DNA from 3 places in the Bilifractor sp. LCP21S3_A7 genome. Region 1 is predicted to be linked to each of the others. Evidence: riboswitches for the same ligand, from Rfam matches in the RefSeq annotation. Region 1 holds a riboswitch; each other region holds the start of a gene.
The links. A riboswitch is a leader RNA that binds a small molecule or an ion and turns the genes downstream of it on or off. The one in region 1 is predicted to bind cobalamin.
Positions count from the first base shown of each region.

Region 2: another riboswitch for cobalamin. It lies ahead of ACTQ1O_RS07350 (Ig-like domain-containing protein); the one in region 1 lies ahead of ACTQ1O_RS08950 (sirohydrochlorin cobaltochelatase).
Region 3: another riboswitch for cobalamin. It lies ahead of ACTQ1O_RS04790 (FecCD family ABC transporter permease); the one in region 1 lies ahead of ACTQ1O_RS08950 (sirohydrochlorin cobaltochelatase).

Region 1 covers NZ_JBQKGL010000008.1:107,197-117,940, forward strand. The annotation lists gene ACTQ1O_RS08930 (efflux RND transporter permease subunit) at 1-341, opposite strand, end outside; gene ACTQ1O_RS08935 (TetR/AcrR family transcriptional regulator) at 619-1,254, shown strand; gene ACTQ1O_RS08940 (2-hydroxyacid dehydrogenase) at 1,829-2,779, opposite strand; gene rsmH (16S rRNA (cytosine(1402)-N(4))-methyltransferase RsmH) at 3,169-4,275, shown strand; gene ACTQ1O_RS08950 (sirohydrochlorin cobaltochelatase) at 4,519-5,832, opposite strand; cobalamin riboswitch at 6,227-6,418, opposite strand; gene ACTQ1O_RS08955 (homocysteine S-methyltransferase family protein) at 6,454-7,353, opposite strand; gene ACTQ1O_RS08960 (homocysteine S-methyltransferase family protein) at 7,449-8,327, opposite strand; gene ACTQ1O_RS08965 (hypothetical protein) at 8,582-8,839, opposite strand; gene ACTQ1O_RS08970 (manganese efflux pump MntP) at 9,285-9,896, shown strand; gene ACTQ1O_RS08975 (uroporphyrinogen decarboxylase family protein) at 10,040-10,744, shown strand, end outside.
Region 2 covers NZ_JBQKGL010000006.1:123,001-133,744, forward strand. The annotation lists gene ACTQ1O_RS07330 (histidinol-phosphatase HisJ family protein) at 1-787, opposite strand, end outside; gene ACTQ1O_RS07335 (CidA/LrgA family protein) at 1,152-1,703, shown strand; gene ACTQ1O_RS07340 (LrgB family protein) at 1,719-2,411, shown strand; gene ACTQ1O_RS07345 (C40 family peptidase) at 2,841-4,319, shown strand; cobalamin riboswitch at 4,522-4,712, shown strand; gene ACTQ1O_RS07350 (Ig-like domain-containing protein) at 4,913-8,650, shown strand; gene ACTQ1O_RS07355 (ABC transporter substrate-binding protein) at 8,647-9,996, shown strand; gene ACTQ1O_RS07360 (S1C family serine protease) at 10,475-10,744, shown strand, end outside.
Region 3 covers NZ_JBQKGL010000004.1:85,042-95,785, reverse strand. The annotation lists gene ACTQ1O_RS04810 (ABC transporter substrate-binding protein) at 1-1,374, opposite strand, end outside; gene ACTQ1O_RS04805 (aldose epimerase family protein) at 1,883-2,935, shown strand; gene ACTQ1O_RS04800 (hypothetical protein) at 3,265-3,915, opposite strand; gene ACTQ1O_RS04795 (ABC transporter ATP-binding protein) at 4,079-5,212, opposite strand; gene ACTQ1O_RS04790 (FecCD family ABC transporter permease) at 5,213-6,268, opposite strand; cobalamin riboswitch at 6,417-6,608, opposite strand; gene ACTQ1O_RS04785 (EAL domain-containing protein) at 6,718-10,744, opposite strand, start outside.

The DNA.
Region 1 (10,744 bases):
AGATCCTGGGGAATCATGTCCACCGGAAGAGAAATGTCCGCGACATCGTCGTACCAGAGCACATCCTTTACATGAGAAACGGCCTCGATGTCTTTTTCAAGCTTTGCGACATCCTTCATGCTCTCGTTGTCCACGACAATCATCGAGAAGGAACCCATGCCGTATTCATCGACGATGATGTCCTGCCCTTTCATCGTATCCAGCGACTTCGGAAGGTATGTCAGCAGATCGTAGTTTGTCTTGGTGTGGAAATATCCATATGCTGCCGGAAACAGCAGGACAACCGCCAACAGAAGGATCAGCACTCTGTGTTTAGCGATCCACTTGCCTACTTTTATCATTTTTCTCTCAACTCCTTACCTATTGCTTCTGTCTCCTGCATCCAGTACAAAACATCACTTTCCTGTTGGATCCAGTACAAAACCTTTTTCCTGACATAGGGTATGGTAGTCCTTAAATGACCATTGGTCAATAATTAGGTTTCACAAAATTTTCAAAAGCTCAAAATGAATATTGGTCATTTTTATGGTTGACCATTGGTATTTTCAGTGAAATAATAGCTTCAATAGCCGTATATATATCTGTGATCAGTTAATGATTTCAGAAAGGATATGAATCATGAGCAAGGTAGATTTGAATAAACAGAACAAACGGAATTCCCTCCTGACGAACGCCTATGATCTCTTCGTCAATCAGGGTTTTAATAAAACAACCATTTCCGATATCGCCAAGCACTCCGGCCTGGCGAAGGGAACCTTTTATCTCTACTTCAAGGACAAGTATGATCTGCGGGACGAGCTCATCGCCCGCAAATCCGCACAGCTTCTTCTGGAAGCCCAGCAGGCGATGAAGATCCGTCCGGTTCCGATCAAGGGTCTGGAGGATTATCTGCTGGCGATGGTTGATTATGTCCTGAATTACCTGCAGCGCAACAAAATGCTGCTGAAATTCATCACCAAGAATCTTTCCTGGGGCATCTTCCGCCACGCCGTTGAAAAACAGACAGGCGGATCCACCTCAAACAATCTCGGAGAATTCTACGACAACTACCTCATGGCCCTGAAGGCGGACAACTACGAGTGCGATGACCCGGAGCTGCTGCTCTTCACCATCATCGAGCTGGTGAGTTCCACCAGCTACAGCTGTATTATGTATGACTCCCCATGCAGCATGGAGGCGTACCTGCCCCACCTGCACCAGACGATTCACCTGATTCTTGAGGGATACCGGCTGCCGAAGAAACAGGAGCAATAACGCGTTTTTTCTAAGATGGATGCTGAAAAATAAGGCGACGAAAAGCCAGAGCCAGAATATATCTCTTCAGACCGGCACCGGTGAGAGCCATTTTCTGTAAACGAGATAAAACACGCTGCGCGAGTTTTATCTCGCTATCGCGACGCTCGCCGCACACGAATACTTCGCATTCGGCTGCGGCTCACTGTTCGCGTAAAAAGCTCTCTTCTCCGCAAAGGATATCCTGTCCAGGCAGGATACCTTCCCCGCAGAGAAGAGAGCTTTTCTTTTTCTTTAGCAAACCACCGTTCCCCGCAAGTGGGCACCACATGCGATATAAGTCCCACTTTCCCTGGTCTGCCATTATTCTTATGTACGCCGCGAGCCCTGTTCGACTGTGATTGCGACGTCGAGACAGTCCGCATTCGACTGTGACTGCGATAGCGAGACGGTCCGCGTTCGACTGTGACTGCGGTATCGAGCAGCTCCGCATTTGACTGTGACTGCGATAGCGAGCAGCTCCGCGTTTGACTGTAACTGCGGTATCGAGCAGCTCCCCGGGACTGGAAATCCGGCCTGTAAATAGGAAATTTCGTCACAGCATCGTGCGGATCTGCTGTCCCTTAATCCAGGAAGTTACATTCTCGAAAGCCATTACCGCTCTGCGGTCAATGGATTCTCTGGTATCAAATCCCACATGGGGAGTGCATACCAGATTCGGCGCGCCGAGCAGCGGATGGTCTGCCGGAAGCGGCGGATCCTTCTCAAACACATCAATGCCTGCCTTGATTCTGCCTTTTTTCAAAGCTTCCGCAAGGGATTCCGTATCCACGACGGGACCCCTGGAGGTATTAATCAGAATCGCTCCCTGCTTCATCTCGCCGATTTCCTTCTGCCCGATCAGTCCCTTCGTCTCCGCCGTCAGCGGTGTGTGTACCGAAATGATGTCTGCCTCCTGCATCACCTCATCCAGTGTTCTGTATTCCAGACCGAGATCAAGCGCCGCCTGCTTCCGGCTGCGGCTGTATCCGATCAGACGGCATCCGAACACCTTGAAAATCTCCGCGGTGCGGCATCCGATCGCCCCGGTTCCGATGATTCCTACGGTACGGCCGGCGAGTTCGTGGCCCTGCAGCCCGGCCTTGCCCTTTCCGGCCTGAACGGCGTCATTGCACAGGCTGATATTTCTGAGACAATCCAGCGCAAGACCGACCGCAAGCTCCGCCACCGCATCGTTGCAGTACCCACCGGTATTGGATATCCGGACATTCTGCTCCCTGCATGCCTCCACATCAACATGGTCGATTCCCACAAACGCAACGGAAATGAATTTCAGATTTGCGTCCGCCCGGATCACCTCGCCCGGAAGGGGGTGATTCGCGATAATCAGAACATCTGCCCCGCTGCTTCTGCGCTTCAGTTCCTCAACATCCGTAGAAAAAGTATCATAGGCAGAAAACTCATGTCCCTGCTCCGTGAGCGTCTCCGCCAGACGATCCAGCGTAACTCCGTCAATGCCAAGCGGCTCCATCAATACAATCTTCATTCTGTGCCTCCATTTTAAACATCCACTGCACTGCAATTACAGTGCAATATGTAAGATATCCACTGTCCGGAAGATTCGTGTACCTTCAATGATCCTGGTCTCTCTGAATTTCCACTTGAGAGATCGCACAAAAAGTATAGTCCAAAATCACTGAAAAGGAAAGAGTGTCGTGACCTCTGTTAACCGGCACCGGTTTTTGTGATAAAATAACCGAAATGACAGAATCGATATTCCCACCGATAAGGTCTGATCGAAAGACAGAACCCATATCCTCTCCGACGAGAATCTGATCGAAAGACAGAATCCATATCCTCTCCGACGAGAATCTGATCGAAAGGCAGAACCCATATCATCTCTGAAGAGATTTATTCGAAAGGAAAACACTTATTATGCATTCAGACAATCACGCCGACAGACCAAATCCGGACCGTCTTTCCGGAGATGCAGCGCCGCACAGGCGCAGGCCCCATTACAGCGGCAAGTACCCGCGAAAGTATAATGAGAAATACAAGGAGCTGAATCCCGAGAAATACGGCGAAACCATTGAAAAGGTAATCCGCAAGGGAAGCACGCCCGCAGGAATGCACATTCCGATCATGGTCGATGAGATTCTGGATGTGCTGAAGATCCGTCCCGGCATGACCGGACTCGACTGCACGCTCGGTTACGGAGGTCACAGCTCCCGCATGCTGGAGAAGCTGGAGGGCACGGGTCATCTCTATTCACTGGATGCCGATCCTCTGGAAATCCGGAAGACGGAGGCACGGATGCGCGCCAGAGGCTTCGGGGAGGATATTTTTACCCCGATCCACATCAACTTCGCGAATATCGATCAGGTCTCCACCAAGTACGGTCCCTTCGACTTTGTTCTGGCGGATCTGGGTGTCTCCTCCATGCAGATCGACAACCCGGAGAGAGGCTTTTCCTACAAGACAGATGGTCCCCTCGATCTTCGTTTTGACCCGGAAAAGGGAGAGCCTGCTTCCGAGAGGCTGAAGCAGCTCACGAGGGATGAACTCGCTGGGCTGCTCATCGATAATTCTGACGAGCCATATGCAGAAGAAATCGCCGATGCTGTTCAGCAGGCATATCGTCGTAAACGCCCACTGGAAACCACCACGGATCTTCGCCTTCTGATCGAGGAAACGCTGACTCAAACCCGTCAACTTCGCCATTCGCCCAGGGACGAACAGGAGGAAGCCGTGAAAAAATCCTGCGCCAGGGTCTTCCAGGCACTCCGCATCGACGTGAACAGCGAATTTGAGGTTCTCTACGCATTTCTGGACAAGCTGCCCTCCGTGCTGAAACCCGGAGGCAGAGCTGCTATTCTCACCTTCCACTCCGGTGAGGACCGCCTCGTCAAACAGTCCTTTAAGCAGGGCGCCCGTGACGGCCTGTACACCGAAGTCAGCCGGGATGTCATCCGTCCCTCCCGTGAGGAATGCTACCGGAATCCGAGAGCACACTCCACAAAACTGAGATGGGCGATCCGTTAATCCGGCATCCGGTTTTCGCGCGCCCGACTGGCGCACCGACAGAAGAAGCGTCCGGCACATGCCGGACGCTTCCTCTGTTTTACTGATATGTTGTCTCACTGATATGTCTCAGCCCTGTCATTTTCTCTCAGCACACAGGTCATGCAGATGATGGTGTGTCAGGCTGAACCACACATTATATCCTTGTGGTACGCCCGGCAGAATCATATCCCATACTCGTCAGGGTATACTGTACTGGATTTCTCAGTTTGCCTCAGAAGAACTTGAAACTGTGGCGTCGCTGTCCATTGCAGCCTTTGTGTGGCTTACATAGATCTGCTCGATATCCGGAATTCTTCCCATTCCTTCGAGCTGAGCATCTACGCTGTCAAAGAAGCCGGATGCATTGAACTGGCTCTTCCAGGAATCAGAATCATCGCCTGCCATATCGTTATTCGCATGATCACCTGCTACAACCATCAGATCACGCAGAATTACCTTCTTGTATCCCGCGTCATGTACCTTCTGGATAACCGCGGAGCACTCGGTATCTGCCGGCTTGCCCTCAACGGTTCCGATGAATACGTTCTTGTAACCGAGATCATTCATTTCTGTCTGCATCTGATCATAGGTGATATTCGCCTCATGAGAGGTTCCATGACCCATGAATACAAACGCCGTTCCGTCAGCGGCAGCCGCGTCAAGACTGTCATATCCTGCCTTCTCTACCGCTGTAGCGGTAAGAATCTTTGCGACATTCTGCTTGTCCTCATTTACTACGCTCGTGTCACTTCCCACCTCACCCAGAAGCGGCTCGGCAATTTTCACAGAATCAAATTTGTCGGCGTATTTGCTGACAGCCTCCGAAAGCTCATCATACTCCGCGCCATGCATCAGATGCGTCGGCTGAATCAGCAGATTCTTCACACCGTTGTCAACCGCTCTCTGGAGCGCCTGATCCATATTGTCGATCACCTCATTATCACGCGCCTGAATATGATTGATGATGATCTGCGCCGTGAATGCACGTCTTACAGACCAGTCGGGATATGCTGCCTGAAGAGCCTTCTCAATTCCGCCGATATCCTGGACACGGCTGTCATTATAGGAGGTTCCGAAGGAGCATACAAGAATCTCATTTTCTCCGATTCCGTCCTCGTTGAGCGGATCGTCCTTGGAAGCATCGCCGGTATCCCTTCCGAAATAATCCGGATCTGCATATTCGCCTTCTACGAGAGCCTTCTGCGTATCCGTCAATGCGTCCCATGCTTCCTTTGCCGCCTTGCAGTCCTCGTCCGTAGTATCTGTTCTCTCCTGCACATAGATCTTGTCAATCAGAGCGGCTACCTTGTCCGCTGCTGCCTGATCCGCAGATACAGAGGAGGAAGAAACCGTCTCTACTTCTTCAGAAGAAGAGGCTGCCTCTGTAACCTCCGCTGCCGCTGAAGACGCGGAAGATGCACTCGAAGATGCTGCGGATGCTGACGATGCTGCGCTGCTTGCGCTGCCACATCCGGCAATCATAGACCCGGTCAGAACCGCGGTGCATAATAATGTTACGACTTTCTTTTTCATCATTTTCTCCTTTTTGTAGAATAATCTATATCAAAGGGGTTCAAAACGCCCTTCGATACCTTAGCACAGAACATAAACGAGATAAAACACGCTGCGCGAGTTTTATCTTGCTATCGCGACGCTCGCCGCACACGAATACTTCGCATTCGGCTGCGGCTCACTGTTCGCGTAAAAAAGAGTGACCGCCTTCTCAGAAAGCAATCACTCCGTATCTGCATATAAAAGAAACATCTGCTGAAATCCCGGATCCGCCTGACGGTCACGCTCTATTCAAAGAAACGGTATCCATAACCGCACGCCAAAGAGCGCATATCTGCAAACCAGCCGGATCACACCAGAACTCACTGATGCAACCATCAATATTCTTATGCAAACAGACTCTGCTTTCATCGGAAGCAAATCTATCATCTTCTCAGCAGGTTTCCTGACTTGCAGCTCAACGCCTTCCTGCGCCTTCTCATATTCCGTTGACCGGAATACAATGGACAATGCATCTGGCTCACTGCTCACAGTGACCGGATCGTTCAGGTATTTCACCTGATTCCCTATTACCCGCCATAAAAGTGGCACTGAAAAGATATGTTTTAAAGACTTTCACTATTATATGAAATCAATTACAAAATGTCAAATTGATCCAATGAATGATTGACCGGAAATCATCTTCTTCAAAAGCCGGATATGCTCCGGCTCTGTTCCGCAGCAGCCTCCGACAATCCTGACGCCGGCATCTGTCAGCATCTTCATCTGAGACGCAAAGGCTTCCGGACCGAGGCTGTAAATGGCATTCCCGTTCTCGTCAATCTTCGGCATTCCCGCATTCGGCTTTGCGATAATCGGAATGCTGCAGTTCTTCGCCAGATACCGGATGATGCTCTCCATCTGATCCGGTCCGCTGCAGCAGTTCAGTCCCACTGCCGCAGCGCCCATCGCCTCCAAAACGGCTGCAGCATCAAAGATATTTCCGTCAAAAAAACACTTTCCATCCGCATATACGGAAAACGTGCACATCACCGGAAGATCACAGACAGATGAAACCGCGTCCAGCGCAATTGAAGTCTCATCCGCCGACATCATGGTTTCTATTACAAAAAGATCCGCGCCGGCATGATACAGAATCTCTGCCTGCTCCCGATAGATCTCAAAAATTTCCTCATAGCTGGCATCTCCTCCAGCAGAATCCGGCACCATTCCCGTGGGCGCCATATCTCCTGCCACCAGAACGCTGCCCTTCGACACCTCCTGCGACAGCCCGAGCAGCTTTTTGTTCATCTCTTCGGTCTTGTCCGCCAGCCCGAAACCGCCCAGAACCTTCCGGTTTGCGCCAAACGTCGGCGCGTAAATCACATCCGCTCCCGCTTCGATAAATTCTCTCTGAAGATTTTGCAGCACCTCCGGATGCTCCAGAACCCAAGCCTCTGTGCTGATTCCCTTCGGCATCCCGCGCACTGTCAGATTTGTGCCTGTTGCTCCGTCAAGACAGACGATCTTGCTATCTGTAAGTTCCCTGAATTCGGTTTTGTTCATGATTAGCCTCACTTTATATACATTGTGTGCCCCGTTTGCGACATGGTCGTCTATGTCATGGCTGTTTGCGCCGTGGCTGTTTACGACACGGCCTTTTACTTTCGAAATTCCTCCGCAAGTCTCCGGATATATGCCGGGGTAGTCCCGCAGCATCCTCCGATCACCGACGCTCCTGCGGACACAAGTTTCTTCATAGATGAAACGAACTGGTCCGGACTGATATTGTAGACCATCTGCCCATTTGCGCCTTTTTGAGGCAGTCCCGCATTTGGCTTCGCAACAATCGGAATATGAACCATTTCGGAGACAGATGAGATAATTTCTTCCATCCCATCCGGGCCATCACAGCAGTTAATCCCGTAGGCATCCGCGCCTGCCTTCTCCGCAAGCGGCCCGCCCTCGAAAATATCTCCGCCGTAATAGGCGCTTCCGTTTTTTCGCACCGTGAGCGTGCAGATCACCGGAGCGGAGCATACGGATCTCACTGCTTCTACCGCAGTCACCGCGTCGAGCACGGACAGCATACTTTCCACGGCAAAAAGATCACAACCCGCTTCATACAGAACCTTTGCCTGCTCACGATACGCCTCGAACATTTCCTCCCGGCTCCCGGCTCCGCCGTATTCCTTCAGAATCATGCCCGTGGGCGCCAGATCGCCGGCGATCATAGTTTTCCCTTCTGCCGCACGCCGGGAGATTTCGAAAAGTTTCCGGTTCATCTCTTCTGTATGTTCCTCAAGGCCGAACCTCTTCAGCATAATGCGGTTCGCGCCGAAGGTCGGTGCATAAATGATCTGAGAACCCGCCTCCACATACTCCCTCTGAAGTTTTTCCACATCATCCGGATGTCTTAGCGCCCACTCCTCCGTACAGCATCCATGAGGCATCCCCATGCGGTAGAGATTCGTTCCCATTGCACCGTCCAATATAACGATGCCCTTCTGTGTCATCCGTGTAAAATCATTCTCTGTCATAATTCCTCTATTCATTGAACGAGATATATGCGCTCTACAGGGTTCCTCCCTGTCGCGACACTCGCTGGAAAACCAGCAGCTGCTAATAACTGTAACTACAACAATAACCATAGCTGCAACATTTCCATTACTGCAACTATGACCCTAACTGCAGCATTTCCATTACTACAACTATTACTATCGCCTCAACATAACCACAATTACAGCCATGATAATGCAACAGCCTGAAATCCTGCAACAATTACAGAAAAGCCTTACAAGGTGTAGGTGAGCCCCTTCTCCTCCAGCATTCTCCGTATATCCTCAACGGACCACGAGGTGATCTCACCGTTTTCCCGGCCTCCAAGTGCTTTTCCGTTCACTCGGATCTTTCCGTCTTCCTTGGCCAGAACCGACCACATATTCTTCAGAAGCGCGTCGGAGGTCTTCCTGCCGATCCGTTCCTCGCGGGAGCGGGCCTTCAGGTAAGCCCAGGATTCATAAGGGAGAAGGATGGTCTTTTCCTCATTCATGTCTGAAATCCTTTCTTCAATAATCATGCGTCAATATAATGCATCGATGACATCATCGATATTAATCCATCATATTCCATACAAATATTTTCTGCAAGCAGTGAAAGAAAGTCCGGCCATATATATTAGAATTGACTAATCGCGTGACAGAATGATAGTATCTACAAAACACAAAACCGTGAGGGAGTAGTTGGCATGGGCTGTGACTGCGGAAATTGATGGACCGCGGATACTTATCTTATCCCATGCAGCAAGTCAACATACTGGCCGTTTCGGCCTGGCTTGCTTTAATCGGCGAGACTCATGTAAGCGATGTTGCTGTACATGGGTCAGACTGCAGGTATATACGCCCGGGTACAGCGCGAACTGTATCCGGGCGTTTTTCTGATGGGATGAAGAGAAACAAAAACGGCCGGACGGATAGAAATGAGGAGTGGAAGTCAGGATGGGAAGTATGATGAGCTTTGTCTTAAACAGTATCTTACTCGGGGTGGGTCTGGCAATGGACGCCTTTTCGGTATCGATTGCAAACGGGCTGAACGAACCCGGGATGTCCAGGAAAAAAACCTACTGGATAGCTGCATGCTATGCATTCTTTCAGTTCGCCATGCCGATGATCGGATGGTTCTGCGTACACACGATTGCGTCATATTTCAAGGTATTTCAGAAATTCATTCCCTGGATTGCGCTGGTTCTTCTTCTGTATATCGGAGGTCAGATGCTGTTCGAGGGAATCCGGAGGATAAAAAATAAGTGCGAAGAAAATCCCGAAAACTGCGGATGCGGAACAAAAACAGTCCTAACCAGGAAAACCCTGCTCATACAGGGAATTGCGACCTCCATCGATGCACTTTCCGTAGGCTTTACGACAGCACGGTACGGAACAGCAGCTGCTTTCTCGAGCTCGCTGATCATTGCTGTTGTAACATTCGTGATCTGCATGATCGGACTTCTGTTCGGGAAAAAATTCGGTGAGAGGCTCTCGGAAAAGGCAACGATACTGGGCGGTATCATTCTGATCGCAATCGGAATTGAGATCTTCGTGACAGGGATCTGAACGCATCCATTATCATGTATTTTTAACTAATAATTTATATAGAATCCGTGAATTGTCCGTCAAAACATATATATCTTCCGCCAATTATGGTATAATAACAGGGTGAGTAACCTGATGATAGTTTTTATTGCGGAGGAAAAACTATGCTGACGAAAAGAGAAAATTTTTTGGAAACCATTCATGGCGGAACACCGGATCGTTTTGTGAAACAGTATGAGGCGTTGTCCTTTGTCATGAACACACCTTACGTGAATCAGTTCCCGATTATGCCTGCGAAGCCGGGGGACCCTGCGGTGAAATGTGGCTGGGGCTATTACAATGCCTGGCCGGAAGGACAGCCCGGCGCATTCCCGATGCATGATCCGGAGCATCTTGTATGTCCGGATATCACAGAGTGGAGGCGTTACGTGAAAGCTCCGGAGCTCAATTATACCGCCGAGGACTGGGAACCAACGGTCAAGGCTGCGGAAGCTGTAGACCGCAACGAGACAATGGTTACCGCATTTATGGCTCCAGGCCTTTTTGAAATGCATCATTATCTCTGCGATGTAGAACCGGCCATGATGAATTTCTATGAGGAGCCGGAGGCGGTTCATGATCTGATTGACTATATTACAGAATGGGAACTGAAATACGCGGAGCAGATCTGTGATTATATGAAGCCGGATGTCATCTTTCATCATGATGACTGGGGAACACAGAGATCCACATTTATCAGTACCGATATGTTCCGGGAATTTTTCCTGAAACCCTATCAGAGAATTTACGGATATTTCAAGGAGAGAGGCGTCCTCGTTATCCATCATAACGACTGTTATTGCGCGCCATTTGTTCCCTCCATGATTGAC
Region 2 (10,744 bases), on a different contig from region 1:
GAGTCCGCTTCTCAAAGGTTGTGAGCTCCCGGAAGCCGCATTCATATGCAATATCCTGTCCGGCTCTGAGAAATGCCCCGACATCTTCGGGACAGTGGGCGTCGGAGCCAAGCGTGAGAATCCGGCCTCCGCAGTCGTGGTACAGCTTCAGAAGTCTGGGGGTCGGCATGGTGGTCTGCATGGACTGGCGGAAGCCGGACAGATTCAGCTCGATCCCCCGGTCTCTGCGGATGATGACGCGATAAAGATTCTCGATCTTCTCGAGAAACTGTCCGATATTCACGGCGAAGCCTGCCTCAGCCATATAACGAAGCGGATAGGTGATGTGGCCGATGACATCATAATCATATTCAGAGGCATATGTCGTGAGAAGATCCAGATACTGATCATAGACCTGAACCGGGTCATGCTTGCGGAAATTGTAATAGTAGACATCCAGATCATTGTCCATCTGGTGCACCGATCCGATAACGAAATCAAGCTCCGGATGATCGGAGAGGAACCTGCGGCCTTCCCGGGGATTTGACATCGGCTGTCCCAGTTCGGCACCGATGACGACCTTCAGCTTTCCGGCATAACGGTCCTTTGCGTCCAGCAGGTCCGGATACAGATGGCCGCAGTCCAGGATATAGCTGTATTTCTGCAGATGAAAGATGTCCATATGATCGGTAATGGCAAGCTCCGATATGCCACGGTCAATTGCCGCCTGGCACATGGCGTCGATCGTCGCATGGGGAGCGCCATCAAAGGAAAAACAGGTGTGGGTGTGGTAGTCCGTGAAATACATGATTCAGATTCCCCTTTCTGTGCAGCGGAAGGCCGCCCGGCGCATGACGAAGGTCATGCGTGCGCATAGGCCATTCATCCATGCGGAGCATTTGCAATGTATGTATTCGTGATGCATGTATTCGTGATGTATGTATTCGTGCTGTATGTGTTTGTGATGCATAAGATTGTGATATCTGTATTTATAGCAGTTGTATTCCGTTCGCACAACAGTATAGCATGGATATCCGGCGGTTTGAGGAAAAATCCGAAAAAACAACTACTTGAAGTCAGATTCTGACGAGTTATTTTCGAAGGGATCTCCTATTATGTAAAAGATATTTATCGCACAAACACTTATCGCAGCACAAAGGGGAGAAACAGTCATGAAGTACATGAAACAGTTTGCGATCATTCTGGCAGTATCCTGCATCGGAGAGCTCCTGAATCATTTTCTGCCGCTTCCGTTTCCGGCCAGTATCTACGGTCTGGTGATCATGCTTATTCTGTTAATGACACACATCGTCAAGCTTCCGGATGTAGACGAAACAGCGACCTTCCTGGTGGACGTCATGCCGATGATGTTCATTCCGGCGGGCGTAGGCCTGATTACGGCATGGCCGGATCTGCAGCCGATCATCATTCCGATTCTCGTGATCACGATTGTGAGTACATTTCTCGTCATGGGAGTGACCGGAAAGGTAACCGATGCTCTGGTGAAGGGAACAGAGACCGGCGAAGAGAAAGAGCTTGCTGATGAGATCAGTGAGGATCTTGGGAGGATCAAATCCCTGCAGGAGGATGTCACGAGAAAAGAAGCTGCAAGGGTACTGGTGGAGGAAGAAGAATCCGAAAAGCCGTCCAGACTTGGTGAGGAACTGAGCCGGAGAGCTTCAAAGGACCAATTTGAGAAGAAGAACAAAACTGAGAACAGGTAAGAAGGAGAAAAGATCATGAATAACGTAATGCTGTGTTCTGCTACTATCGGTTTTGTCATCAGCCTGGTCACCTACGGATTCGGCGTCTGGCTCCATGACAAGACAAAGCTCGATATCATGAATCCGCTGCTGATCTCGATCGCTCTGACAATCGTGATTCTGCTCGCCTGCAAGGTAGATTACAAAAGCTACAACGACAGCGCAAAATATCTGAGCTACCTGCTCACACCTGCGACCGTCTGCCTGGCAATTCCGCTGTACAAGCAGATGGCTCTGTTAAAAAAGAACTTCCGGGCGATCCTGATCGGCGTCCTCGCAGGCTGCCTTACCTCCATGGGATCGGTACTGATCATGAGCAAGCTGTTCCGGCTCTCACACGCGGACTATGTCACCCTTCTTCCGAAGTCCATCACCACGGCGATTGGAATGGGAGTATCTGAGGAACTGGGCGGCGTCGTAACGATTTCTGTTGCGGTCATTATTGTCACCGGAATTATCGGAAATGTAATTGCTGTCGGAATGAGTAAACTCCTCTGCATCAAGAGCCCGATCGCAAGAGGGCTGATGTGCGGAACCTCTGCTCATGCCATCGGCACCGCAAAAGCTATGCAGATGGGAGAGATCGAAGGAGCCATGAGTTCCCTTGCCATCGTTGTATCCGGACTGATGACTGTCATACTTGCAAGCTTCTTTGCGATGCTGGGATGACCACGCAGGAACATATAATCGCACATCATCAGGATCATCAGGCATACTTGTTGCTCCGCTTCGGAATGCTTTTAATGTAAATCAGAAAATACAGATATCAGAAAAGACCTCACAGAACGCACCCATAAAGAGACGCAGAGGGACAAGCGGCACCTGGAAGTACAGAAAATTCTTTTTACAGGAAGGTATAGTTGATTACAAGCCCCGGCAAATCGCCGGGGCTTTCGTCATTCTGTCAGGCGCGGGTGAAGAATGGATTTTGGGTTAAGCATAAGACAGGACAATACTTTGTAACAAAAATGTAAAAAATTCCCATCACGCCGTTGCATTTTTGGGTGCCCTGTGATAGTATTGTAAAAGATTACAGAAAGTGTAACAAGAAGATTACAAAAATGCGCCTGAAGTTTTAAGCGCAGGGAGGTTATATTTTTGAAGGTCAGATTTAAGCGTTTACTTACAATTGGAATTGCAGCTGCCATGCTTAGCGCACAGCCGTTGCCTGTAAGTGCGGATGATTTCGACACTCAGATTCAGAATGCGGACAATGCAATCAGTGATCTGCAGAATCAGCAGGCAGAGACGAATCAGAATCTTACAGACATCCAGAATTCTATCTCCAGTATGGAATCCGACAAGCAGCAGATCCTTTCACAGATCGATGGATATGATCAGGAGCTTGTGATCACGATGGCGTCTATCTCTTCTCTGGATGATCAGATCGAGCAGAAGACGAAAGAGCTGGAGCAGACAACGGCTGATCTTGAGGAGGCAGAGAAGGATCAGGACACACAGTATCAGGCCATGAAGAAGCGGATACAGTACCTCTATGAGGAGGGCGGAGACAGCGGTTGGGCAAGCGTCATGATCGGAAGTCTCAGCCTTTCCGAGGGGCTTGATAATGTAGATAACACAAAGTCTCTTTATGATTATGACAGAGAGGAACTCGAAGCATATACCGAGACTGTATCAAAGGTTAAGACGCTGAAGGCACAGGAAACTTCTCAGAAATCTTCTCTGGAAGCTTCCAAACAGGAGCTGGAAGGCGCTAGGGAGAACCTGGAGTCTCTGAAGGCGGACGCGGAAGCAAAGGGAGAGGATCTGGATTCCCTGCTTTCGGATGCTCAGAGCAAGGCGGATGAGTATTATTCCCTGATCCAGGAACAGAATGCTCAGATTTCCGAGCTGCAGTCTCAGAAAGAAGCAGCACAGAATGCGAAGGCTGAGCAGGAAGCACAGCAGAAGGCAGCGGCAGAAGCAGCGGCGAAGCAGGCAGCAGAGCAGGAGGCAGCGGAGAAACAGGCTGCGGCACAGCAGGCAGCAGCACAGCAGGCGGCTTCTCAGACAGCAGACACATCCGCGGCGACCAGCGGATCATCCGCGACTACTTCTGCGGGAACAGACAGCTCTTCTGCAGATGCAGGTGCTGCAGACACGGGTACTTCAACTACAACTACGACAGACACAAGTACTGCAGACAGCAGTACCTCCTATGACAGTGGTTCTTCTGCTTCATCGTCTGTTTCGTCCGGGACCTCCTCCTCGGCTTCGACGGTGGGTGGAGTAAGCGGTCAGGATGTCGTGAACTATGCGCTTCAGTTCGTGGGCAATCCTTATGTATGGGGTGGAACTTCACTGACAAACGGATGTGACTGCTCTGGATTTGTTCAGCAGGTATACGCACACTTCGGTATTTCACTGAGCCGCACGACCTATACACAGGCGAATGAGGGCATTGCTGTATCATACAGTGAGATGCAGCCCGGCGACGTTATCAACTACGGAAGTCATACCTCAATCTATATCGGAAATAACATGATCGTTCATGCGGCGGATGAGTCTCTCGGCATTATCACTCAGAGCAATCCGGCATTTGAGCCGATTGTCACTATTCGCCGGTTCATCTATTAATCACGCATCGTACTCTCTGGAGCATGAAGATCCATAGAGATGTCTATTTCGAGTGGAGTATTTATTAACAGCCAGACAGGTATTTGATCCTGTCTGGCTGTTCTGCGTCGGATGTATCATTTATATCGGATACTGATTTATATATTTGCGGCATAGACTTTTTTACCGGTTGTAATTTATCAGTAATCCGCTATAATAAGAAAACAGGCAGATGATTATCAGTGCCGTCAGTTTGACGGACAATAGGAAATCAGGTGGAAAACCTGAGCGATCCGGTCACTGTAAGCAGCGAGCTAACCGCTGAATGTCATTGCATTGCATAAGGGAATGCGAGAAGGCGCGGGAAGTGTCTGAACTGCAAGCCAGGAAACCTGCTGATAATCCATAGAACCCGATTGTGCTTCCAGGGAAAGCAGAATCCTCAGAGAAATTTTCCGGACGAACAGAGCGTTCGTTTTCAGAATATTTCTTTTTGGCATGCGCTTTTCCGGTGCATGCTTTTTTGAGGCAAAAAACGGTCGGGTGCAAGTTTTGAAATGATCTGTTAAATATTTAGAAGTCAGTTAAACTGCATCTAAGGGGGAAGGTTCTTTATGAAGAAAAGAAATGGAAAACAATATCTGGCAGTGCTGCTTTCTGCAGGGATGGCTCTGTCCGGGGCTGTGCCTGCATGGGGCGAGGAAAGCCATCCGGTACAGGCGCAGGCAGAGCAGACTGCAGAGGAACCAGAGGAACAGAGTGTTTCTGCGGCCGTACAGAAGCAGTTTGAAAATGCACAGACAGTGGAGAATTCTGTGACAGATACATCTTCTTCTGCAGCAAAGGTTCCTGCTTCGTCAGCAGGAAGTCCTGACACGGCTGCTGCAGACAGCGCGGCAACAGGAACTGATGCGCAGGCTGAGGAAAAGACTACAGAAGTAGCTGAAAGTACGGAGGACTCCGGCCAGAATACAGGTAGAATTTCCGTGACTGCTGTTGCAATTAAGGACAGCCGGAATAAGATAGCTAAAAATATAGAGGGAAAAGATGCGCTTCTTCTGGTAGCAGGAGATGCTGAACAGGATCAGCTGACCGCTGAGATCACGCCAGCGGATGCAGCCGATCATACGGTCACATGGAAATCTGAGGACGAATCCGTAGTAAAAGTAGATGCAGACGGAAAACTGACTGCAGGCAGAGAAGGTACTGCAAAGATTACTGTAACGACCACAGACGGCGGGCGCAGTGCATCTCTGCTTGTAACGGTGCAGGCTGCCAAAGAGAATTCTTCTGCGGCAGATGGCGGAAAACAGGGATCTGCATCGGGGAAAGCAGAGGAAACACAGAAAACGGCAGATGACGCCGGAAATGATACAGAGGATTCAGACAATGTGCAGAAACAGGATGATTCCGCCTCTGTGATCTCTGGTTTTTCTACAGAAGGAGCGGAGGCGCTTCTGAAGGAAGAACCGAAGGTTCTGGCGTTAAGAAGTTTTATGATGGCTGCATCGGAAAAGGCCACTTCAGATGGAGAAAGCAGTTATGTACGGGCTTCCTATAATAACAGTACAGCGCTTGCAGATGGGACGTATCAGCCTGCAGACCAGAAAATGCCGACGAACTGCAAGGGAAAGCAAATACTTTCCTGCGATAAGATTCTGGTGAATAGCGGAAAGGCGTATGTGATACTGACCGCAACTTCCGGATTTACTACCTACTATGACGGAACTGCATCGGGAAAAGCGGACGCGGAGACGGAGAATACTTCGGCAGGATTCTATAAATTCAGCGGAGGACAGGTAACAGTTCCGGTTGCGCTGAATTCGGAAATGACATTTTCCGCTTATAACCCTTCGATGGGAAAATGGTTTTCTTATAGCTTTACAGTTAATCTGGAAAATACAGCACAGCCGGAATATGATAATACCACAACGCTGCCGGACGGAGATTATCCGGGAAATGATGAACCAATATCCACATCGGCGAATGGAATAAAAGTTTACTGTGATCAGATTGTCGTCAAGGATGGGACGGCAAAGGTTCATATTTACTTTACCAGCAAGAATTATTCTCATGTGTATATCGGCGCGGCGGCAGGTTATGAGCAAAATACAAAAAATCCGGAGAAAGTGGATGAAAAACTTGCTGCTCTCCTGAATGACAAGGTCAGGACAATTCCGACAAGCCAGGAGGTGATTAATGGTTCAACTGTAAGTGCGGCCTGGATTCCGGTAAAGCTGAATACGCCCATGACATTTTCCGGCAGAAATACCGGTATGACCGGGAAAGTTATATGGAAAACCTTTCCGGATATTACCTTCCGCGCCGAGGAAAAAAAGATGAACCTTTCTGTTTCCGTAAAGGATGAGAATGGTAACGCCATTCCCGCGGATGTTACCGTTGCGGAAGGAAGCCAGACATTCCCTGCGAAGGAGGGAAAATATTCTCTGACTGTGGGAACTGCTTACACCATTTCCGCGTCCGCGGACGGGTATGAATCTGCCAGTGTTTCCTACACAGCGGCGGACACTTCGGAAGATACGGTCATCCTTTCATTGAAGAAAAAAACGCAGGAAAGCGGCTTCCGGACAGGAGTGCTGACAATTAAAAAGACCCCTGCAATGTTTAAGATCGTTTCTGCCTCACTGGAAGGAACGGAGAATAATCGGAAGCTCAGAATTGCGCTGAACGGAACGTCCTATACACAGTTGTTCCGGGGATCTCAGGCGGATGCGGCAAAATCGGACAGCGCAGCCAGAATCGGTTATTCTGTGAATCAGAGCGGAAAATACGAGTTTGTGATTCCAGTGACGGAAAAAGACGGAACGTTTTCTCTGGCAGCGCTTTCCAAAAACAGGAACGCATGGTATGCGCGGACGATTACGCTGGATCAGTCGAATATGACTATTTCCTGTGAGGCTATGGACTGGCAGTCGGATCCCTATAAGCCTGTACCGGATGGAGCGGGAAAGCAGCAGGGAGGAAGCAGCGTACAGGGCGGCGGTCAGGGCAGCTCAGGTAATGGAAAGAAAACTATATCTGACAGTAAGGCAGACAAAACAGAAAGTACAAAGGGTGCAACCAGCGGCGGAAATGCAGTGGGTAAATACCGGTTCTCCTATTCCGGCGGTTCCGGAAGGGCAGTTATCTCCTGCAGTAAGGTGGAAATCGTAAACGGACAGGCATATGCGACGATTACCTTCTCCAGAGCAAACGGCGGCACGTCCAACTACACGGCGGTCCGTGTGGGAGGAAGAACCTATAACGGCTCCAACACATTTACCATACCGGTGAATCTGAATGGAAATACAGCAATCAGTGCTCTGACATCAGCCATGTCGGCGGAGCATTGGATTGATTATACCCTGTATATCGGGGAATCCGGCAGCAGCGAGACCGGAACTTCTGTTAAGGATTCCACAAAAGCACTGGATGAGAAGGCACCTGAGATAACCGGAATTAAGAGTATCGGGGAGACGGAAATTACTTATTCCGATAAACTGAAAATCTTTAACTATGAGAACGACATCCATCTGATTGAGGTAAATCTGATTGCGGACACCGCAAGAACTGATACCTCTGACGAGGCAGAACAGACAGATGAGAGCACTTCGGAGAGCGGGAAGACAAAATCGACAGATTCCCCAGAGAAATCTGTCGATGCAGAGACAGATAACGTGGAAGAATCCGTAAGTTCCACCTCTTCTGCGGCGAGTCCGGAAGAGAAAGAGGAGAAGCTTTACACCAATCCTATTGTAAAGTATCTTGTTGTTCCTGAGAGCCAGGAAATTCCTGCCGGATTGGAGAAGGATGTAATCATCATCCGTCAGCCTGCGGACAAGACCTTTGTCACGTCTCCGGAGGCGTTGAAAATACTGTCAGAGCTTGGCAAAACAGAGGATATTAAAGCCCTGGGTGTGGAAGATAACGATATCGAAGATGGATCCGTCCGTTCTGCGCTGGAAAAAGAAGACGGTGAGGATGGAAAGATCTATCAGGCGGGCACCTATGATAAATGGGATCTGAAAACACTGATTAAGCAGGAAACGAATTTCGCGATAGAGTCCTCGAAGATCCTCCCGAAGGAAGAAAAGAACGCGGATGAGGATATGAAATCCTTTGAAAAGCTCGCCTCTCAGGCGGTTCAGATGGACATGGCCATGTTTGTGGACAGAAGCGCAGATGAGAAGAATGATCTTGCAAAGGCAGAATGGTACAAGGTATACGGGATTATTTTTGATGCGCAGGATCAGGCGGAAGAATTATATAAGAAAGCAGTGGACAAGGCTTCAGAGCAGGAGAAAAAAGAGGCTGTTGAAGCGCTGAAAGCGGAGAAGAGTACAGAAAAATGAAGAACAAGAACATATTTCTGAAACAAGGGATTCCACTGCTTCTGTCAGCGGCAATACTGCTGTCCGGATGTGGCGTTTCTTCTGGTGACACCGTTTCTGTGGGCTCCGGATCGACACAGAACAGCCCGGCATCGGAAACAATGGAAGATTCAGGAAGCACGGTGTCCGTATCCGGGGGAGAAACGGTTTCTGCAGTTTCTTCCTCAGAGGATACCGGGATATCTTCGTCGGAATCCACTTCTGCAAAAGCGGCAGAGGCAGAAACCACACTGCAGACGGTAAGCGATCCGGACAGCGCTCCGAAGATAGACGGACTGACGTACACCGGCACCATGGCGCTTCAGTATGCGACCTGTTTTAACGTATATTACTATGAGGGCGGCTATAAGTTGATTTCTGTTCCGAAGAGCGGAGATTATCTTCTGGTGCCTGACGGAAAGGAAGCACCGAAGGGACTGTCTGATGACATTACAGTAATCGGACAGCCGCAGAATATATATCTGGCGGCAACTTCTGCCATGTCTCTGTTCTGCGCGCTGGACAGTCTGAATGTTATTACTATGTGCGGGATCAAGGCGGATGACTGGACGATTGACGCGGCCCGAAAGGCTATGGAAGACGGATCCATTATTTTTGCGGGAAAATACAATGAGCCGGATTATGAAACTATGGTAGAGAAAAACTGCGATCTTGCCATTGAATCGACGATGATTCTGCATAACCCGGAAGTGCAGGAGATGATTGAGAACATCGGTATTCCGGTGTTTATCGACCGATCGAGTTATGAATCCGAAGCGCTTGGCCGCACAGAATGGATCAAGCTTTACGGAGCAATGGTAAATAAAGAGGATGAAGCGTTTGCTCATTTTGCGGAGCAGACGAAGGTTATTTCGGATCTGGAGGGAGAGAAGAACACAGGAAAAACGGTGGCTTTCTTTTCAGTGGGAACAGATGGCACAGTGACTGTTCGTTCCGGCAATGATTATATCGCCAACATGATAAAGGAAGGCGGCGGTGACTACATTTTTGCGGATCTCGACACCGGGGAGGACTCCAGTGTATCGGTCAGCCTTTCCATGGAAGAGTTTTACAATAAGGCCAACCAGGCGGATTATCTGATTTACAACGGAGCCATCGAAAACGGACTTGGATCGGTGCAGGACCTGATCGACAAGAGCAATACCTTTGCCGATTTCAAGGCTGTCAGGGATGGAAATGTATGGCAGGTGGGAAAATCCATGTATCAGGCCACGGATACCGTCGGGCAGTTTATCACCGATGTCCATCTGATGCTGACAGGAGGCGATGAGTCGAAGATGACCTTCCTCTCCAGGGTAGCCTCATAGTCAATCCCGAACGATCCGGCGCAGCACGGTCTGGTGAACGTGAATGATCCGGTATAGCACGGTCCGGTGAACGTGAATGATCCGGCCTCGTACTATACGTTTATTATCAGTTGAACCTGAACCGGAAAAGCTGCCGGGACCGGATCGGTGCGTTGCGGTCCGGGACAGAAAATGCACATATTGCAAGCATCACACTTTCATCACAATCTCATCAAAAATGAGACACAGAATTCACAAAATTAGATCACAGAGTTTCGATACTATATAAATCGTAAGGAAGATATACAGAACAAAGGGAAATTTCAACGTCGCAGGGTTTGATACGAAGCGGCTGAATATCGAATCGAATGGACATCGAATCGAATGGACATCGAATCGAATGAATATCGAATCCTATGAATATCGAAACGAAGAAATCAGGCAGGAATTCAAAAGCTCTGCGGACCAGGCGGCGGAGAATGGTGAAAGGGTGAATATTATGAGTGAATTCAATAACGGTTATTATGACAATAACAACAATAGCAATGGACAGAATGATTTTCAGCAGAATGGGAACGAGAATAAGAAGCTGAACCGGAGGGAACGCCGCAGGCTGGCAAGGGCGGCAAAAAAGAACGGGAGCGGGCACAGATGGGGCACGGTAATCGCCAGCGCACTTGTCTTCGGACTGATCGCGGGAACCGTAACCTATGGTGTAAATGCCGGAGCCTCGGCATTGAATACAACCACTTCTTCAACGTCATCGTCT
Region 3 (10,744 bases), on a different contig from region 1:
CGCAGATACAACATCAGCTCTCCAGTCATCTACGTTCGGTGTGGAGTTGAATGCCCATGCAACGGACTTCTTGCCCTCATCATTGAGCTTCTGTGCTACAGCGCTGAACTCGTTGCTCGGTGCGTAGTCTCCGGTAAATGTATCAAACGGGCAGGAAAGACCCATCGTTGAGTTCAGAGCCTCGCGTCCCTCGTCAGAGGTGATTACCCAGTTCAGGAAATCAAGAGAAGCCTTGATGTCAGCATCAGATGCCTTGCTGTTGACTGCCCAGTGGTTCTCGGTACCTACGCAGAGGCCCTCATTCTTGTCATCAACGCCGAAATAGATCGGGATCATGGTAAGATCATCATCTGCTGTGAGATAACCGTTTGTTCCGTCAGCATCCTTCAGTGCGCTGTACTCCCAGTCGCCGTTCTGATAGAAGACTGCCTCTTCCATACCAAACTCCTGCTCAGCGTTGTAGGTGCCGCCTGCAAGTGTCTTCGGATCAGCTCCGGAATCAGATACATACATATCCCATACCTTCTTGTAGTTGTCCAGGTATGTTCCCTTGATGGTAGCCTCTCCTGCTGTCGGATCCTCAAGTCCGTCGTCTACGAACTCGTAGTACAGCGGCATATTCGCAAGGTGTCCGGAGAATCTCCAGGATGAGGAGTCATCCAGTCCTGCGGAGGTGAATGCTCCGGTCAGATCATATCCGCCTGCCTTGTTGATCTCGTCCAGACGGCTCTGGATATCGTCGGCAACCTCTTTCAGCTTGTCAAAGCTGTCGATGTCGTCGATGGAAGAGATCTTTGCGTTGTCAAGGCTGCAGTATGTATCAAGGATTGTCTTGTTGACGATGATTCCGTATGCCTCGTAGCAGTTCGCGATACCTGCAACCTTTCCGTTATATACAACGTCCAGGCTGTGATCACTGTCGTGATTGTAGAGGTCAGTATCCTTCAGGTCGTATGTGTAATCATCCCATGTCTGTGCGTCTGTAGAAGAACCGATGTTGAAGATTGTCGGTGCTTCGGACTTTGCCATCTCGGACTGAAGTGTGGTCGCGTACTGTCCGTCAGCGGCGGTAAGTACATTTACTTCAACTCCGGTCTGCTCGGTGTAGGTCTTTGCAAGATCCTGCCAGGCATCATCTGTCTCCGGCTTGAAGTTCAGCATGTATACCTTGCCGTCTCCGGATGCAGTTGATGCTGTTGCGCTGCTTGATGCAACATCCTCGGTGGTTCCGGCAGAAGCCGAAGCAACGCTGCTGTCTGCTGCGCTGCTGGAAGAAGCAGCAGAGCTTGTTGAAGATGTTGAAGATCCGCAGGCAGCGAACATGGAAGCTGCCATTGCTGTTCCGAGTACAAGACTGAGAACTTTCTTTTTCATGTGTTTATCCTCCTTTGATTTACACATTTTAGCTGCAGGAATCTATTTTCCCACGAGCTTTTCCTTACCTTTAGATAACGTTTTCGAACTTTTCCTCTCCATGAATCAAAACTGCGTCCAACCCTTTATTTTAAAGGAATGTATCATATTCGGATTTCATTGGAAACGTTTTCTATGTTTAGAGAATAGCACCTGTTGGAAACGTTTTCAATAACAAATTAACTTTTCGTTAATACTCTCAAATCGGGGCGTCTCTTTTTGTGCACCTTTACTGTATAAGTCCAGTCGCAATGTTCTTGGCCCACGGGGAGCTTGCTCACCAGTGGGCAAGAACATTAGCGACGACAACAGGTATGAGCACGAAGTGACGCGTAAGCGGCACAAAGCACAGCGATAATCGTGATTCCATCTGTTTTTCACAGGCAAACTGCTGTAAAATAACAGAGTATGGCACCGGAATGAACCCGGTGCAAAAAGTATCAGGTATTTCTGAAAGGTGGGTTTATTTATGAACGATTGGGTTAAAGATTTCGGCAGAACAGCTAAGGGACAGCCGGCGACGCTGTACACCATACACGCCGGGAGATACACGGCGTCAATATCGGATTATGGCGCTACTCTTGTATCCTTTGCCGTAAAAGATGATGATGGGACTCCTGTAGATATCGTCCTCGGATATGACCATGCTTCTGATTATGAGAAGAGCGATGCCTGCTTCGGTGCAACCGTCGGGAGGAATGCCAACCGGATCGGCGGCGCACAGTTTGTATTGAACGGTACGACATACCATCTGGCAAAAAACGACGGCGAGAACAATCTGCACAGCGGTCCCGATTTCTACTATAAAAGAATGTGGAAGACGCAGGGCATCGCAAGCGATGGAGCTTCTATTTCTCTGACACTTGACACTCCTGACGGAGATCAGGGATATCCGGGCGCTTTTTCCGTAACTGTGACCTATAAGCTTGCCAAAGACGGCTGCCTTTCCATCCATTATGAAGGAATTTCTGATCAGGACACCCTCTGCAACATGACAAATCACTCTTATTTCAATCTGAACGGCGAGGGAAACGGAGACATTCTGGATCACAATCTGAAGTTGTTCTCAGACAAAATCACTGAGATCGACGCCGGAACCATTCCGACAGGCAGACTCCTTGATGTAGAGGGAACACCCTTTGATTTCCGGAACGGAAAATCTATCGGAGCCGATATCGAGGCAGATGATGAACAGCTTCGCTTCGGTAACGGCTATGATCACAACTTTGTCTTTTCCCTGGACAGGGGTGAGACGCGAAAAATGGCAGAGGTCTTCTCCTCCGTCACCGGCCTTCAGCTCGATGTGTATTCCGATCTTCCCGGCATGCAGCTCTACACGGCAAATTATGTCACGCGCCACACCGCAAAGTCCGGGCATATCTACGACCGGAGATGCGGGTTTGCGCTCGAAACACAGTATTTCCCGAACAGCATCAACATCGACGGCTTTGCAAGCCCCATTCTGCCGGCCGGCCAGAAATATGAGTCCACAACAACCTATAAGCTCAGCTTCCGCAAATGATGATTGCTTCGGGCTGCCCAGCGGGAGATAGGATACGTTTTCCGGTGTTATCCCGCTGCCCCATCCGCTATCGAAACGAGATAAAACACGCTGCGCGAGTTTTATCTCGCTATCGCGACGCTCGCCGCACACGAATACTTCGCATTCGGCTGCGGCTCACTGTTCGCGTAAAAAAGGGCCTGCCGCACTAACACAATGTGCTTAGTGCGGCGGCCCTCTTTTTCTTAAACCTCTTTTTCAACCATTTTCCGAAACCGCTTTCCGATCCATCTCAGCAAAAAATCCTGTTCATTCAACGTATTCCCGACATCAATGGAGTGAAAGCACAGTCATGCCTTTGGAACGGGATTGGTAACGGTAACCATATGGTCGTACCATTTTCCCTTTTTACCAATCAGCGCAACGGGAAATTCCCTGTCAAGTGCCGGAACGGGAATGTCAAATCCATACACATCCTCTGTCGTTCCGTCACTATATTTGACCGTATCTACGGTCGGCTGAATAAGCTCTGCGCCATCCTTCTGCGCATCCTCCTTTGTTCCGGCAAACAGGTTCACAATATTTTCGGAAGTCAGGCTTACATGGATGACCATTTTTCCATCCTTTACTGTAAGTGTTCCCTTCCCATCGTTTGCCTCATTCACTTTAAACATCGGACTGTCTGATGTGAATTCAGCCGTATAGGTTCCGTCGGCCGGCACCTCTGCTCCCGCAGAAGCTGTTGAAGACGTTGAAACACTACCGGCAACGGTCTCCGATGACTGTCCGGCAGCATCGGATGAAGATGTGCTTAAGTCCGCGGACGATGTTGCGGAGACAACAGATGAAGCCGTGTTCTCTTCCAGCTCTGACTGTGTCTCGGTCTGCGCTGCAGAAGATGTCCCCGAAGCAGAACTGCCCGTTCCGGTCCCGCACCCGGTCAGAAGCGATGCTCCCATAACTGCCGCACATAAGATTGCTGCTGTTCTCTGTTTCATTATTCATTCCCTCCTGTCATAAAAAGCCATACTCTCCTGTATCTGAAGCCGTACATTCATGTATCTGAATTCATACACTTATGTATCTGAAACTATGCCCCTATGTATCTGAAGCCATGTTCTTATGTATCTGAAACTATGCCCTTATGTATCTGAAGCCATGTTCTTATGTATCTGAAACCCTGTACTTCACACATTTTCCACTTTCATATGCCGCATCGAGAATCTCCTGCATTCTCCGGTTTCCCGGACCGATTGTCACGCCGGCATCGATGATCCTGGAACAGCTTTTTACAGCCTCCAGCGTCTCGCCGACAGCGCGGTCCGAAATTTCATGAAACGGCTTTTCGGTGATCACCTGCGAAGCCAGAAGACGCGCCAGACGGTAATCGACATCATTTGTGTACAGAATTCCTGCCGCAAAGGGCATCTTCTCTTTCTGCAGCCTTCGATACACCGGTATCCCCGTTCCACAGGATGACAGTACCAGTACTTTCGGATTTCCCTCGATCTTCGGAAGCTCGATACTTCCGAACATCGGATCGAAAAAGCCGTTGTCAATTTCATACAGCTCACGGATCGTGTCCTCGTGAAAAATGCTCTCCGGCGTTCCGCTCCGGAAGATCTTATCGCCGTGAACGCAGATTATCCTGTCAGAAATCTTCATCGCCAGATCGATCTCATGCAGCGACATCACAACCGTTATATTCTTCTGCTTAGCCATATCCCGGAGAATCGACAGAAGCTTCAGCTTATGCTTGATATCCAGGAAACTCGTCGGCTCATCCAGGATGATGATATCCGGTTCCTGGCAGATCGCCCTCGCGAGCAGCACCCGCTGCTTCTGCCCGTCACTGATCGCGTTAAAGTCGCGGTTGCCAATCTCCTGCGCCTGAACCGCCTTCATCGCATCATCTACCTTCCGTTCATCCTCTTCCGTCAATTTCCCCAGCCGTCCCGTATATGGATATCTTCCGGTCGCGACCACATCGTGACAGGTCATAAGCTCCGGATGCAGACGGTCCGTCAGAACAACAGCCATACGCGAAGACAATTCTCGGAACGAATAATCCGACAAATTCTTCAGATCAAAAAAAACCTCTCCCTCCACAAGAGAAAGCTGTCTCGTGATGCTTTTCAATATTGTAGATTTTCCCGCGCCGTTCGGTCCGATCAGTGTAACAATCTCACCGCGCCGGATTCCGATCTCAATATCGCGGATCACAGGCTTCCCGTTATACCCGACCGACAGACCCTCCAGGTGGAGATAATATTTTTCCTTGTTCTGTACCTTCTCCATTTATCTTCTTCCCTTCTGCCGCCGTATCAGCATAAAGATCACGACCGGTGCTCCGAAAATCGAGGTCACCGTGCTGATTTCCAGTTCAGTCGGTGCAAATGCAACCCTTGCGATCAGATCACAGACCATGCAGAAGACGGCGCCTCCAAGAAAGGTGGCCGGGATGACCACGACCGGATTTGCCGTGTTCAGTGCGCGCTTGATCAGGAAGGGAACCGCGATGCCTACGAAAGAAATCGGACCGGCAAATGCCGTCACCGTCGCAGAGAGGATGCTCGACAGCAGGATGAGGGCCACCCGGAACCGCTTTACATTAACCCCCATGCTCTGCGCGTAAGCCTCGCCAAGCTGAAACGCACCAATCGGCTTTGCGAGAAGGAATACCAGGGCAGACGCAGCTCCGATGATGATTCCGCCCACCAGGACATTGTCCCAGGTCATACCCGAGAAGCTTCCCTGAGACCAGTTGTGAAGATTGGCGATATCCGAATCACTGGCAAATGTAACGAGAAGATTCGTCAGCGCAGTACAGATATACCCGATCATGATTCCCGCAACCAGCAGTGCCGACATATTCCGCACGCTCCGGGAAACCAGCAGGATAAAGCCGGTTGACACAAGAGACCCCGCGAACGCGGCAAGAATCATGGCCCAGGAGGACACTGCTCCGTGCCTGGCCACCACAAGAATCATGAGAAACGCGACAATCAGTTTTGCGCCGGAAGATATTCCGAGCACAAAAGGACCTGCAATCGGATTCTCGAAAAATGTCTGCAGCAGAAATCCGGACAGGGAGAGCGCCCCTCCGAGAATAGCCGCCATCAGAATCCGCGGCAGACGGATCTTCCAGATGATATTCATATCATCTCTTGACCCGCTTCGGAGAAAAACAGCTCTCAAAATCTTATCAATCGAAATATCAACGTTACCGGTATTGATATTGATTACGGTCACGACCAGAAACGCAGCTGCCAGAACGGCAAAAACCGCCGTGTATCGCATTCTCCTTTTCAGATTCTCAGCATGATAACTGCTGATTTCATTATCACTCATCATTTGCAAGTATGCCTTTCAACTTCAATGATCTTATACATGAAAAGGGACGAATGCCGAAGCATTCGTCCTGAATAATTAACCTGTCTCAATCGGTTCCGCCGGCAATCCGGCAGCCTCCAGGTCATCAGAATCTGCTTTCTTCGGAAGCATATCTACAAACCTCTCAGCAGTTCTCCTGGCTGACAGCTCAAGCACCAGTTCCTGTCTTCTCATGTTCTATGACACAATGACATAACGGAATGGTTCGCTGCTCACAGTGACCGGATCGCTCAGGAATTTCACCTGATTCTCTATTCTCATACAGTTCCTCTGCACTCCTGCTGTCAGGCATGTGCAGAAAATCGGATGCACTGAAAGGCCTCTCTTCAATTGTCTGCAACGATTATACGATACAGGCTGAAAAGTGTCAAATAAACCGCATCGCGGATATATGCCTTTCCTTCAGCCCTTCAATCATTCCGCCTTCTTCGGAAACTATGTCCCTTGTCCTTATACATATTGAAATCTGCCCTGGTGAGCAGCGCATCAAAGTCCGTAACCTTTCCGCGGCAGACTGCATATCCAATCGCCATACTGATCCCGTTATTTGCTGCGTTCTCACGCATATGCCGTATCAGCAGGCTGATATCCTTTTCCTCCAGCTCTTCCGTCAGAACGACAAATTCATCCCCGCCGGTCCGGAATACATACTTTTCACCTGCGCATTCCTGAAGAACCCGGACTGTTTCGCAAATCAGCACATCGCCGGCATGATGGCCCGCCGTATCGTTTGTGTTCTTCAGTCCGTTCAGGTCAACGGAAATCACTCCAAGCAGACCGTCACCCTTCCACTCGCGGATCTGCCGCTCAAGAGCCCTCCGGTTTCCGGCGCCCGTCATCTGGTCAATCATGCTTTGTTTCTCCAGCTGGTGCACGCTGTTCCTGTTGCGAATCATAATTGCTATGAAATCCGTCAGCGTGGAGAGCAGCACGCTGGTATTACGGAAGGTGTCCTCCGCCGGATTGATAACCATCGTAAAGCCCTCTGTCTGATTCAGGATCTTCAGCTGCCCGGATATAAAGCTCCGGACATCATGGATTCGCATGGAAAAACCGGGATTTTCCTTCTGAAAGGCATCCATATCACTGACCATCACCACATGCTGTGAGGCAAACTGCGTATACAGCGCCCGCAATTCCGAGAGAGGAATACTCTGCAGCTCCTCCTTCAGAGAAAAAACACCGGGTGCCGTCCATTCATAGGTGGCACTTACCGTATTGTCATCACGTTCCTCAAAGATCAGGAAGCGCTCCGATCTCATATTTTCAGAGATACATGCAATCGTCTTCTCGATTCCTGTTCCGGGATCCTCTTCCGCCATACCAAGAGAAATTGCCTCATTTGCCCGCATCTCCTGATAGATCAGCTCGTGATCCCTTGCCATTGCATGCAGATACTTGTTGATATCAAATTCGACCGTCAGCCTCAGCGTCCGGTTCTCCCATGTTGTCAGAGCAGAACGAATCAGTACTTTTGCTCCCTTTCTCCGGTTCAGGTGTGATGCCTCATACGCACAATCCTTCCGCAGCAACAGATTCGGACAGTCGCCGCAGGGAACATCCTGACCTTCCAGCACCTCATAACAGCGGCACCCGTTCAGGCTGCCATCCGGTTTTATTCCAAAATCCCTTCGGGCAGAACGATTCATATATACAAGCTCGTATGTTCTGGGATCACTGACAATGACATGTTCCGTCAGGCTGTCGAACACCTCACGTCTCAGGGCAATGTAGTCCCCGACATATGGGCTGTCCCCATGAGCCGCCTTCTCCGTGCTGCTGATTCTCCGGATCAGCAGCATGAACATCTCGTCCAGGCTCATTACCTCCGACCCGTAGACAATCGCATGTGCCAGAACAGGATCAGCCTGAATTCCGAGCTTCCTCCAAAGCGTCGGAAGCATTCCGGATACCCTGTCAATCTTCTCTTCAATATCTCCGGCATGATCCCTGCGGCAGAAGCACAGAAAACAGCACAGCCCTATCCGCGCGATCGCCCATTCCGGATTCATCAGTTTTTTCAGTGTTGCAGAAATTTCGGTCAGAATCACCTTTGCCTTCTCGGCGCTTTCCCGCATCACTTCAGCATATGCGGCAACATCAATTAATAGTCCTGTATAATCGATTTTTTTCAATCGATACTGATCCTCATATATCATTCCGGCTTCTATCGAACCGCGAAAACTCATGAGCTCTGTGTCGCGGTCCACAAATCCCAGGCGCACCTCCTTCTTTCTGTCATCTGCCTGATCACCGCTGATCATTCCCATCATCCCCGCGATTTCCCTCTCACGGTACCAGGGAACACGGGTAATCTCGATTCCGTCAAGTCTGCCGCCGGACAGCACCAGCTCATTGGCCGATGTCGACCTGACGCCCATCTCCAGAACTTTTTTCTCCTCCATCTCCGCAGCAGCAGAATCGATATGCCATCCCAGTTCTGATTCTGTCTTGCCAAGATAGTCTTTCTCGTCGGAAAGCCCGATTCTCCTGACAAATTCCCTGCTTGCCCCCAAAAGCCTTCTCTGCCTGTCCATCCAAAAGAATTCATACGGAGATGTATCGCAGAGTGTCCGGAACAGGTTCCTCTCTTTCACCTCCTCCGTCAGTTCTGTGCTGTATCCCGGTGCCCCGAATGATTGGCAGAATAACGGAAGAAGTCTGTCCCGATCGTTTTTCCTCTCCCACACATCCTCACGCTCACAAAGAAGAAGGTTTCTCGCTTTACTCTTGTAAAGCATCAGTGTCTCAAACACCGCCCACCTGTATGTTCCGTCAGCGGTCCGCACTCGCAATATCTCTGCCCTGATTCCCTTATATGTACCGCTGCCTTCCGACTCAGCATTCTCAGCCTGAACAAAAGCAAAAAAACGATCTCTGTCATCCGGATAGATCAATTCATCCCTGAAGTACCGGACAAACGCCGCTATCGAAGAAAAGCCATCCTGAGATTTTATCTCCGGATGGCTGGACCGGAGAATTTTCACCTTTTCAGATCCACGATCGATCAGATAAAATCCCTCATACAGCTGAAAGATGTTCCGCAGCGTTTGGTCAAGGTTGTTCGCAAACTGCAGCGAAGCATTATTGCTGATATTATAGATATGTGCCACTCCGACCCAGCGCCGCACATCTCCCGCAATCCATCGGACATTTACCTTCATATACTGTCCATTGTCCGCGTATACCATGCTCTCTTCTGCATGCGACTTCAATGTTCTCTGTAAAAGCTGGACAAACCTGTCTCTCACTGGAGATCCCGCATTGTTGAGGTAGGAATTTGCCTCCTCCATATTCTGCGTACCTGTACTTCTCAGCTCTCTCCGATACGCATCGTTTTCGAGCAGAAGAACAATATTTTTCCCATCAAAACTAAAAAGTGAAGTAGGAGAATCCGAAATAATATTGATGTCTTCTGCGGCATCGAGAAGATGTGCTTCCTCCGGACTCTCCATCTGCATGCCTCTGCCATGGATATACGTCACGCTATCCTCGTAGCGCATCGGACGTCCGTAATAATATCCCTGAATCCGACCGCAGTTGATCTTTTGGAGAAAGGAAACCTGCTCCTGCGTCTCCACACCTTCTGCCAGTGTCTCCACCCCGAGCATTTTCGCCATTGTTACAACGGAGGTAATAATCTGCCGGCTTCGATCATCAAAATGGCTGAAAAATCCCATGTCAATCTTGATTACATCAAACTGGAAATTATGAAGAGAATTCAGGGACGAGTATTCGCTTCCAAAATCATCCATCCAGATCTGATATCCTGCCTGCTGAAACCTTTGAATCGTCCTGACCATGCTATGACGGTTGCGGAGCATGATCCGTTCCGTGATCTCAAAGCAGAGGACGCTCCTCGGTACATGGTAACGGCTGACCAGTTTCTCAATCGTATCGAGCGGGTTCGCCACCTCGAAATCATAGGCGGAAAGGTTCATGGATATCGGAAGCAGCGGCAGTCCGTTCTCCATCCGGTCACGGCTGAGGTAAAGAACATGCTCCAGAATATACCGGTCAAGCCGGTTGATGAGCTGGGCCTCTTCCAGAACAGGAATAAACACGTTCGGGTATATCATTCCAAGCTCCGGGTCTTCCCATCGCGCCAGTGCCTCGAATCCGCTCACCCGTCCTGTCATTGTGCGGATCACAGGCTGCAGATATACCTTGATATAATGCCTTTCCAGCGCCTCATTGAAATGGCGGAGAACATAGGTCTTATTCGCAGCACTTTCCCCCATAGAGGGTTCGTAAAACGCCACGACCCGGTTGCCGTCCTCCTTAATGCTGTCACAGGCCATTTTTGCCAGATCAAAAGCATTCCGCAGATCATCCAGGGAGTCGTTTTCTGACGCCCGGTAGACGCCGACCTTCATTTGAATCCCATCATCATGGATATAGTGATTCACTTCATTGCAGGCCTGTTCAAGCTTTACC